Regions from separate parts of the Kocuria rhizosphaerae genome, predicted to be linked through region 2. Evidence: riboswitches for the same ligand, from Rfam matches in the RefSeq annotation. Region 2 holds a riboswitch; the other holds the start of a gene.

Region 1 (5,362 bases), on a different contig from region 2:
GTGCAGGGCGGTGTGCTGGGACGTGGTGTCGGCGGTCATGTCGGTGCCTTTCGTTGCGGTGCCGGTCAGTTCTCGAAGGCCTCGGGGGCCGGGCAGGAGCAGACCAGATTGCGGTCCCCGGCGGCGCCGTCGATGCGGCCGACCGGCGGGAAGTACTTGTCCTGGCGCAGCTCGGGGACGGGGAAGGCGCCCTGCTCGCGGGAGTACCGGCGGTCCCAGTCGCTCGCGGCCACGACCTCGGCGGTGTGCGGGGCGTGGCGCAGCGGGCTCTCCTCGGCGCTGAACTCCCCGCGGGCCACCTGCTCGATCTCGGCGCGGATGGTGGCCATCGCGGTGATGAACCGGTCGATCTCGCCGAGGTCCTCGGACTCGGTCGGCTCGACCATCAGCGTCCCGGCCACCGGGAAGGACAGGGTCGGGGCGTGGAACCCGAAGTCGATCAGCCGCTTGGCCACGTCCTCGGCGGTCACGCCGGTGCGGGCGGTCAGGGCGCGCAGGTCCAGGATGCACTCGTGGGCGACCAGCCCGTTGTTGCCGGTGTAGAGCACCGGGTAGTGCTCGTTCAGCGCGGTGGCGACGTAGTTCGCCGTCAGCAGCGCCGTCTGCGTGGCCCGGGTGAGGCCCTCGCCGCCCATCATCGCGACGTAGGCCCAGGAGATGGGCAGCACGCCGGCCGAGCCGTACATCGTGGCCGAGATCGGCGCCCCGGCCGCCCGGGAGGCCTGGGCGCCGGTCGCGTCACCGGGCAGGAAGGGCGCCAGGTGCGCGGCCACCGCCACGGGCCCGACGCCGGGTCCGCCGCCGCCGTGCGGGATGCAGAAGGTCTTGTGCAGGTTCAGGTGGGACACGTCCCCGCCGAACTTCCCGGGCTGGGCCAGGCCGACCAGGGCGTTGAGGTTGGCCCCGTCGATGTACACCTGCCCGCCGGCGGCGTGGACGGCGTCGCAGACCTGGCGCACGTCGGCGTCGTAGACCCCGTGGGTGGACGGGTAGGTGACCATGATGGCGGCCAGCCGGTCGTGGTGGGCCTCGATCTTGGCGTCGAGGTCCGCGTGGTCGATCGTCCCGTCCGCGGCCGTCCTCACGACGACGACCTGCATGCCGGCCAGGACCGCGGAGGCGGCGTTGGTGCCGTGGGCCGACGCCGGGATGAGGCAGACGGTGCGCTGCCCCTCGCCGCGGGAGCGGTGGTAGTCGCGGATGGCCAGCAGGCCGGACAGCTCGCCCTGGGAGCCGGCGTTGGGCTGGAGGGACACGGCGGCGTAGCCGGTGATCTCCTCCAGGCGGCTCTCCAGGTCGGCGATCAGCGCGCGCCAGCCGGTGGTCTGGTGGGCCGGAGCCAGCGGGTGGATCGAGGCGAACTCGGGCCAGCTGATGGCGGCCATCTCGGCCGTGGCGTTGAGCTTCATGGTGCAGGAGCCCAGCGGGATCATCGTCCGGTCCAGGGCCAGGTCCCGGTTCTCCAGGCGCGTCAGGTAGCGCAGCATCTGCGTCTCGGAGCGGTGGGCGGAGAACACCGGGTGGGTGAGGAACTCCGAGCTGCGCCGCAGCTCCTCGTCGAGCTCGAAGCCGCGGGGTCCGGCGGCGACCTGCGCGGGCGCCTCCTGGACCCCGAAGGCCTCGGCGACGAGCACGAGGTGCTCGGGCCTGGTCGCCTCGTCGCAGGAGATGCCGACGTGGTCGGCGTCGACGAACCGCAGGTTCACGCCGCGGCCCTCGGCCGCGCGGACGACCTTCCCGGCCTGGCCGGTCACCCGCACGGTCAGCGTGTCGAAGAAGTGGCCGGAGACCAGGTCGAGACCGGCCCGGTCCAGGACGGTGGCCAGGGTCCGGGCGTGGTCGTGCACGCGGCCGGCGATGGCCCGCAGCCCCTCGGGGCCGTGGTGGACGGCGTACATGCCGGCCACGACGGCCAGCAGCGCCTGGGCGGTGCAGATGTTGGACGTGGCCTTCTCGCGGCGGATGTGCTGCTCGCGCGTCTGCAGGGCCAGGCGGTAGGCCGCCCGTCCCGTCGGGTCCTTGGAGACGCCCACGAGGCGGCCGGGCAGGTTGCGCTCCAGGCCGGGGCGCACCGCCATGTAGGCCGCGTGCGGACCGCCGAAGAACAGGGGGACCCCGAAGCGCTGGGAGGAGCCCACCGCGATGTCCGCGCCCTGCTCGCCGGGCGGGGTGATGAGGGTCAGGGCCAGCAGGTCGGCGGCGACCGTGACCATCGCCCCGCGCTCCTTGGCCTCGGCGATCACCGCGGCGTGGTCGGTGACCCGCCCGGAGACCCCGGGCTGCTGCAGGACCACGCCGGTGATCTCGCCCTCGGGCAGACCGGACCTCAGGTCGGCGACCTGCACGGCGAAGCCCAGCGCCTCGGCGCGGGCCCGCACCACGGCGAGGGTCTGCGGCAGGGCGTCGGCGTCCAGCACGATCGCGCCGTTGCCGCGGGCCTTGTTGGCCCGGCGCATCAGCAGCACCGCCTCGACGACCGCGGTCGCCTCGTCCAGCAGCGAGGCGTTGGCCACGGGCAGCGCCGTGAGGTCGGCGACCATGGTCTGGAAGTTCAGCAGCGCCTCAAGGCGTCCCTGGGAGATCTCGGCCTGGTAGGGGGTGTAGGCGGTGTACCAGCCCGGGGACTCCAGCACGTTGCGCAGGATCACCGGGGGCGTGTGGGTGTCGTAGTAGCCCTGGCCGATCATCTGCACGGCGGTGGTGTTGCGGCTCGCGTAGGCGCGCAGCTGCTCCAGCACCTCCTGCTCGCTGAGCGCCTCGGGCAGCTGCAGCGGGGTGCGCTGACGGATGTCGGCGGGCACGGCGGCGTCGGCCAGGGCGTCGAGGTCGGTGTAGCCCACGCGGTCGAGCATGCGCTGGGCGTCGTCGGGACGGGCACCGATGTGCCGGTCGGCGAAGACCGTCGTCGGGGACGTGGTCGTGGGCTGGATCGTCATGAGGAACTCCCGGGGGCTGCACGCCAGGTCGGCGTGGATCGGTTCGAGTTCCTCCCCGCTCTGTCTGGGACCTGAGAGATTCCGCGGCCGGAGGGCCGCTTGCACCGTCGGTGAGTCCGGCGCCGGGCGCCGGGCTGCTTTCCAGAGTTGCCGAACCGTGGTGGTACAGGGGCCTGAGAGTTTCCTGGGGAGGAATTGCTCCTACGGCGCCCGCCGGTGGGCGGGACTCTCCCACCACGATTCATTGGCTTTCTCAAGGGTAGCCCGGCTCACACGCGGCTGTCCACACCTCGCACTTCGGCGAGCCTGCCGGCAAGCCTGGGCGTACAGTGGCGACCGCGTCCCGAGATTGTGCCACCGGTCCCGGGGTGCCCAGATGTCACCGGGCGCTGGAGCTCCGCTTGGGCCCGCGAGCGCTGAGGCGGCGCGCCGCGTCCTCGAACATCGTCGTCATGGCGGCCTCCGCCGCCGTGGGCTGACTGTCCTTCATCCGCGCCAGGAGGATCCGCCGCTGCGGAACCTCCCCCGAGAGCGGGATGACGCGCACGTCGTCGCGCAGCACCGTCAGCGCGAGACGCGGGACGAGCGCGACGCCCACCCCGACGGCGACCATGGCCTGGGCCTCCTGGTAGTCGTTCGCCTCGTAGGCCACGCGAGGCTGGAACCCGATGGAGTTGGCGGCCCGGACGAGCACCTCGATCATCGGGTGTTCGCCCGTGCGCACGACCCACATCTCGTCGAGCAGTTCGGACATCGCGACCGATTCGCGCGAGGCGAGCGGGTGCGACAGGGAGACGACGAGGTCGGTCGGATCGTGGAGCAGATGCTGCACGTCGACCTCCGGGACCTCCAGGCGGGACCACTGGTAGTCCCACAGGAGACTCATCGAGATGTCCCGGGTCGAGAGCATCTTCAGCAGGGCGTCACGCCGGGTGCTCCGTACCGACAGCTCGATCAGGGGATGCTCGCGCGCGAACTTGCTGATGGCCAAGGGCACCAGCGAGGAGCCGGCCGTGGGGAACGTCCCCATGCGCAGGGTCCCGGCCCGGAGGCCGGCGATGTCGTCCAGCGAGTACTGCAGGGACACGAGGCGGCCGCGGATCTGCTCGGCGTGCTTGACCACCGCTTGTCCGGCATCGGTTAACACGATGCCGCGACTGTGGCGCTGGAGTAAAGGCTGCCCGGCCTCGGTCTCGAGCTTCCGGAGCTGTTGGGAGATGGCGGACACCGAGTAGCCGAGAGCCTCGGCGGCGAGAGTCATCGTGCCGAAGGAGGCCACGTCGGCGAGCAGCAGGACGCGTTCTGTGCTGGAGGGTTTGATCATGATTGAAGTATAGCTTCAGTAGCTGTACAGAAGTGTGATCTTGCTTAACCTTTCGACCCCCCTGAGACTGAGTGTGTCGGAGATCTCACCACGAGGTCGGGCAGTTCGGAGAGGTTGATCTATGCACATTCCAGCGGTCGTGATGCGCGGCGGGACCAGCAAGGCACTGTTCTTCCACGAGAAGGACCTGCCGGTGGACCCCGCCCTGCGTGACGCGTTCATCCTGGCGGCCATGGGCAGCCCCGATCCCTATCGTCGGCAGATCGACGGACTCGGTGGTGCGGTGTCCACGACGAGCAAGGTGGCGATCATCGGCGACGGCACGGCGTACGGCGTCGACGTCACCTACGAGTTCGGGCAGGTGAGCCTGGACCAGCCGCTGGTGGACCGCCGCAGCAACTGCGGGAACATCTCCTCGGCTGTCGGGCCCTTCGCCGTCGACGAGGGACTGGTGGAGGCCACCGACCCCGTGACGCTCGTGAGGTTCCTCAACCTCAACACGAACAAGGTCATCGTCGCCCACGTCCCGACGAGGAACGGGCGCTTCGACCCCATCGGCGACTTCGAGCTCGCGGGTGTCCCCGGACGCGCGTCCAGGGTGCAGATGGACTTCGTGAGCCCCGGCGGGGCCGTGACCGGGAGGCTGCTCCCCACGGGCTCCGTGGTCGACGAGCTGACCCTGCCGGGGCTGGGGACGATTCCCGTCTCCATCGTCGACGCGGCCAATCCGCTGGTGTTCGTCCGCTGGGAGGACCTGGGCCTGACGGGCCTCGAGGTGCCGGCCCAGGTGGATGCCGATCCGGCGTTGCTGGCCAGGATCGAGTCGGTGCGAGCCCAGGCCTCCGTGCTGGCGGGCATCACCGCCACCGTGGAGGAGGCGACCCGGGAGGCGCCGTCGGTTCCCAAGCTCTCCCTGGTCGGCGCCCCGAGGGAATACGTCGCGACCAACGGGCTGACCGTCCGCGCGGAGGAGAGCAGCGTGCGGGCGATGATGATGTCGATGGGCCGCGTCCACAACTCCTACCCGTTGACCGGGGCGATCGCGACCGCGGTCGCGGCCAATGTGCCCGGGACGCTGGTCCACGATGTCGCGAGCCCCGAC
Region 2 (5,362 bases):
CTCCCCCCGGGGGCGCGACGGGTGGGGGCCCGGCCGTTGCGGCCGGGCCCCTTCCCGTCGGGCGCGCCGCGCTCCCCACGCACATGACCCCACGGGCGTCCGCCGGCGCCCACGGAACGGAGAACCTCTCGTGAGCGAGCACCCCCTGGTGCGCATCGAGCAGATGCGCATTCCCGACGAGTTCGACGACGACGCCCGGGCCCTGCTCGGGCGGGTGGCGGAGCTCGTGCGCCGGTCCCGGCAGCACGTCTGGGGGATCTCGGACCTGACCGGTGACGCGTACGAGCTCTACCGCGACCTCAAGGACCCCTTCGAGCGGGTCGTCATCCTGCTGTCCTGGGCCGGCGACCGGATCACGGGGCGGGCCGAGATCCGGATGCCGCTCGTCACCCTGACCGGCTGGGCGCACATCACGGTCGACGTCGACCCGGAGACCACGGCGCAGGGCACGGGCAGCGAGCTCCTGGCGGCGGCCGAGCAGCTCGCGGTCGGGGAGTCCCGCCGGCACCTGCGCATCCAGACCGAGCACCCCGGTCCCGAGGAGATCCAGGGCGACGGCAGCGTCACCGGGGTCTTCCCGGTCATCACCCCGGGCATGGTCGAGTGGGTCGACGCCGCGGACGGCTCCGGTCGGCTGCCCGTCTCCAACCGGCAGACGCGCTTCGCGCTCAACGCGGGCTACCGGCTCGAGTCCGTCAGCGACTTCGGCGTCCTGGAGGTCCCGCTGCGGGAGGACCGGGTGGCGGAGCTGCGGAGAGAGATGGCGGCCTCCCCCTCCCCGGAGCCGTACCGGGTGCACACCTGGAGCGGTTCGGCGCCGGAACGGTGGCTCGACGAGCTCGCGGTCCTGCACTCGCGGATGGCCGCCGACACCTTCCTGCCACCGGTCGCCGCCGAGACCGAGGCGTGGGACCCCGAACGCGTGCGCCGGACCGAGCAGCTGCGCGCCGAGGCCGGGAACCTGTCCCTGGTCGCCGTCGCCGAGCACGAGGCCACCGGGCGGCTCGTGGGGATGACGGAGATCGTCCTGGCGGGCGAGGACCCGGCCATCGGGATGCAGGACGAGACCCTGGTCCTGCGCGAGCACCGCCGACGGTGGCTGGCCACCCAGCTCAAGCTCGCCAACCTGGAGCAGCTCGCGCAGGCGGCTCCCAGTGTGCGGACCGTGTACTCGTGGAGCCACAGCGGCGACGACCGGATGAGCCGGGTCAACAGCCGGCTCGGCTTCCGGGTCGTGGGGCGCAGCGGGGTCTGGTCCCGGGAGCTCTCGCCCGTCTGAGTCCCGGCGGGACGGCCGGGGCCCGGTGCGGCGCGCGATTTGGCGACCGGCCGGCGCTCGGGTACCCTGGGGAGCACCAAAGACCGCCGGTCGTGGTCCTCCATGCCTCCCGGGCACCGTTTCGGTGCCCCAGGGCGCGGGGGAGCAGCCGTAAGAGTTCCGCCAGGAACGGCCAGCGCAGGTGAACCAGCACAGCGAGCACGCGCCGTCCTGCACGGAGCGTGCCGTCGAGCCCCGGGCATCTGCGCGGGGCTTTTTCCGTGTGCGGATCCTTCCAGGCAGCGCCCGGCATCGAAGACCGGAAGGAGTACCATGGCGAACCCGGAAAAGGCAGCCGCGGTCGCCGAGTTGAAGGAGCTGTTCTCCAACTCGGACGCCGCTGTCCTGACTGAGTACCGCGGTCTCACCGTGGCCCAGCTCAAGGAGCTGCGCCGCTCGCTCGGTGAGAACGCCGAATACGCCGTGGTGAAGAACACGCTGACCGCGATCGCGGCCAGGGATCTGGGCATCGACGCGTTCGACGACCACCTCTCGGGCCCGAGCGCCATCGCCTTCATCTCGGGTGATCCCGTCGAGGCCGCCAAGAACCTGCGCGACTTCTCGAAGGCCCACCCGCAGCTCGTCCTGAAGGGCGGCTACCTCGAGGGCAAGGCGCTCAGCGCGGCAGAGATCCAGCGGCTCGCGGACCTCGAGTCCCGCGAGGTGCTGCTCGCCAAGGTCGCGGGCGCCGCGAAGGCGTCCCTGTCCAAGGCCGCCGCGCTGTTCCAGGCGCCGCTGTCCAAGACCGTGCGCACCGCCGAGGCGCTGCGCGCGAAGGTCGAGGAGCAGGGCGCCTAGCCAGCACCCGCCGCGAGGCGAATTCTTCCCACGGAACCAGACCGTCCCGCGCCGACCAGACCGGCCGGGTCACCACATCGAAAAGGAGCCACAACCATGGCCAAGCTCAGCACCGAGGAACTGATCGACGCGTTCAAGGAGCTCTCCCTCATCGAGCTCTCCGAGTTCGTGAAGGCCTTCGAGGAGACCTTCGACGTCACTGCCGCCGCCCCGGTGGCCGTGGCCGGTGCCGCGGCCCCGGCCGCCGGTGCCGCCGAGGAGGCCGAGGAGCAGACCGAGTTCGACGTCGTCCTCGAGGCCGCCGGCGAGAAGAAGATCCAGGTCATCAAGGAGGTCCGCGCGCTGACCTCCCTCGGCCTCAAGGAGGCCAAGGACCTCGTCGACTCGGCCCCCAAGGCCGTCCTCGAGGGCGCCAACAAGGAGGCCGCGGACAAGGCCAAGGAGGCCCTCGAGGGCGCCGGCGCCACCGTCACCCTCAAGTAGGACCCTCGGGACCGTCCGCCCGGACGGTCCCGCGAGGCCCCGGACGCACCGCGTCCGGGGCCTCGTCCCGTTCCGGGAGGGTGCGGCCCGGGGCGTCGCGGGCCACCGCGGGACGGGGGAGCGGTGTGCGGACCCGGGCGGGTGTGGGAGACTGGGGGGCACAACCACATTGGCCGTCCACGCGCAGCGGGAGAGTCCGACGCCGACCCGGTCCCGGGCGGCGGCCGGCGCCGAAGGAGCAAATCCTCCCCGAGAATCTCTCAGGCCCCAGTACCGCTGCGACCAGGCCACTCTGAAGAGGCTCATCGACCCGCGGCCGCCGGCCGGGGCGGAGGGCCACCGGCGGTGCAGGCCGGCCCCCGCGCGGGGACCGGCGAAAACTCTCAGGTCGACGAACAGAGCGGGGAGGTCGGACGGGCCCCCCGGGCCCTCGAACCACGAGGAGCTGACCTTGTCCTTCCTTCCACGTCACCTCGGCCCGGACGCGGCCGAGACCCGGACGATGCTCGAGACCGTCGGCGCGGCCGACCTCGACGAGCTCGTCGCCCGCGCCGTGCCGGCGACGATCGCCACGGACCGTCCCCTGGACCTGCCGGCACCGCTGTCCGAGCACGAGGCCCTGACGGCCCTGCGCCGCACGGCCGCCAAGAACCGGGTCATGACGCAGATGATCGGCCAGGGCTACGCCGACACCGTCACCCCGCCCGCGCTGCGCCGCAACATCCTCGAGAACCCGGCCTGGTACACGTCCTACACCCCGTACCAGCCCGAGATCTCCCAGGGCCGGCTCGAGGCGCTGCTGACCTTCCAGAACGCGGTCATGGACCTCACCGGCCTCGACCTCGCCAACGCGTCCCTGCTCGACGAGGCGACCGCGGTGGCCGAGGCGGTGCTCATGATGCAGCGGTCCAACCGCAGGTCCACGAGCCGGCGGGTCGTCGTGGACTCCCGGAGCCTGCCGCAGACGCTCGCGGTGCTGCGCGGACGCTGCCGGGCCGTGGGCGTGGAGCTGGTCGTCGCCGACCTCACGGAGGGCCTGCCCGAGGGCGACGCCTTCGGGGTCGTCCTCGCCCAGGTGGGCGTCGACGGCGACGTGGCGTCCCTGGAGGACCTCGTGGAGCAGGCCCGTGCGCGCGGGGCCTTCGTCACGGTGTCCACCGACCTGCTGGCCCTGACCCTGCTGCGGCCCCCCGGCGAGCAGGGCGCGGACATCGCCGTGGGCTCGGCCCAGCGTTTCGGCGTCCCCCTCTTCTTCGGCGGGCCGCACGCCGCGTTCATCGCCTGCCGCAAGGGGCTGGAGCGCAATCTGCCCGGCCGGCTGGTCGGGGTCTCGGTGGACTCCTCGGGCCGGCCCGCCTACCGGCTGGCCCTGCAGACCCGTGAGCAGCACATCCGCCGGGAGAAGGCGACCTCCAACATCTGCACGGCGCAGGCGCTGCTGGCCATCGTCGCGGGCGCCTACGCCGCCTACCACGGTCCGGAGGGGCTGCGCGCGATCGCCGAGCGGGTGCACGGGCTCGCCGCCCGCCTGGCCGCGGGACTCGCGGCGGCCGGGACCACCGTGGTCCACGACCGGTTCTTCGACACCGTCCTGGCCGAGGTCCCCGGCCGCGCCGACGAGGTCGTGGCCGCGGCCGCCGAGCGGGGGATCAACGTGCGCCGGGCCGACGCGGACCACGTCTCCGTGTCCGTGGGCGAGCCGCACGACGAGGACGACGTCGACGCGGTCCTCGCCGCGTTCGGGGCCTCGTCGCCGGAGGCCGGGGCCGCCGCCGGTGAGCTGCCGGCCGAGCTGCTGCGCACGGACGACTACCTCACCCACCCGGTGTTCACCACCCACCGGTCCGAGACCGCGATGATGCGGTGGCTGCGCGCCCTCGCGGACAAGGACCTCGCGCTCGACCGCACCATGATCCCGCTGGGCTCGTGCACCATGAAGCTCAACGCCGCCGCCGAGATGGAGCCCATCAGCTGGCCGGAGTTCGCCTCGATCCACCCGCTGGCCCCCGAGGACCAGACGGAGGGGTGGCGGGAGCTCGTCGGGCAGCTCGAGTCCTGGCTCGCGGAGATCACCGGCTACACCGCGGTCTCCGTCCAGCCCAACGCCGGCTCCCAGGGCGAGCTCGCCGGGCTGCTGGCCATCCGCCGCTACCACCTCTCGCGCGGGGACCGGCAGCGCAAGACCATCCTCATCCCGTCCTCGGCCCACGGGACCAACGCCGCCTCCGCGGTCCTCGCCGACCTCAAGGTCGTGGTCGTGGCCACCGCCGGCGACGGCTCCGTGGACATGGACGACCTGGCCGCGAAGATCGAGGCCGTGGGGGACGAGCTCGCCGGCATCATGATCACCTACCCCTCCACGCACGGCGTGTTCGAGGCGCAGGTGACCGACGTGTGCGCGGCCGTGCACGACGCCGGGGGACAGGTCTACGTGGACGGCGCCAACCTCAACGCCCTCATGGGCCTGGCCCGTCCCGGGCGCTTCGGCGGGGACGTCTCGCACCTGAACCTGCACAAGACCTTCTGCATCCCGCACGGCGGCGGGGGCCCCGGCGTGGGCCCGGTGGCGGTGGCCGAGCACCTCGTGCCGTTCCTGCCCGACGACCCGGCCGTCAGCGCCGACGAGACGGACGCGTTCCCCGTGTCCCAGGCCCGCTACGGGTCGGCCGGGGTGCTGCCGATCTCGTGGATGTACATCGCGATGACCGGCGCCGAGGGGCTCACCGCCTCGGCGCGCACGGCGATCCTCAGCGCCAACTACGT

Evidence for each region. Region 2 has a riboswitch for glycine ahead of gcvP (aminomethyl-transferring glycine dehydrogenase). Riboswitches for the same ligand answer to the same signal wherever they lie in the genome.
Region 1: linked by a shared signal. The riboswitch ahead of gcvP (aminomethyl-transferring glycine dehydrogenase) and the one ahead of gcvP (aminomethyl-transferring glycine dehydrogenase) in region 2 are both predicted to bind glycine.

What each region holds. Positions count from the first base shown of each region.
Region 1 is NZ_JBISWL010000032.1:66,502-71,863, reverse strand. Features, by position in the region: gene gcvT (glycine cleavage system aminomethyltransferase GcvT) at 1-39, opposite strand, end outside; gene gcvP (aminomethyl-transferring glycine dehydrogenase) at 66-2,936, opposite strand; glycine riboswitch at 3,088-3,180, opposite strand; gene ACH9EU_RS04145 (LysR substrate-binding domain-containing protein) at 3,316-4,260, opposite strand; gene ACH9EU_RS04140 (2-methylaconitate cis-trans isomerase PrpF family protein) at 4,382-5,362, shown strand, end outside.
Region 2 is NZ_JBISWL010000037.1:5,777-11,138, forward strand. Features, by position in the region: gene ACH9EU_RS04535 (GNAT family N-acetyltransferase) at 131-1,279, shown strand; gene rplJ (50S ribosomal protein L10) at 1,592-2,116, shown strand; gene rplL (50S ribosomal protein L7/L12) at 2,213-2,599, shown strand; glycine riboswitch at 2,777-2,885, shown strand; gene gcvP (aminomethyl-transferring glycine dehydrogenase) at 3,051-5,362, shown strand, end outside.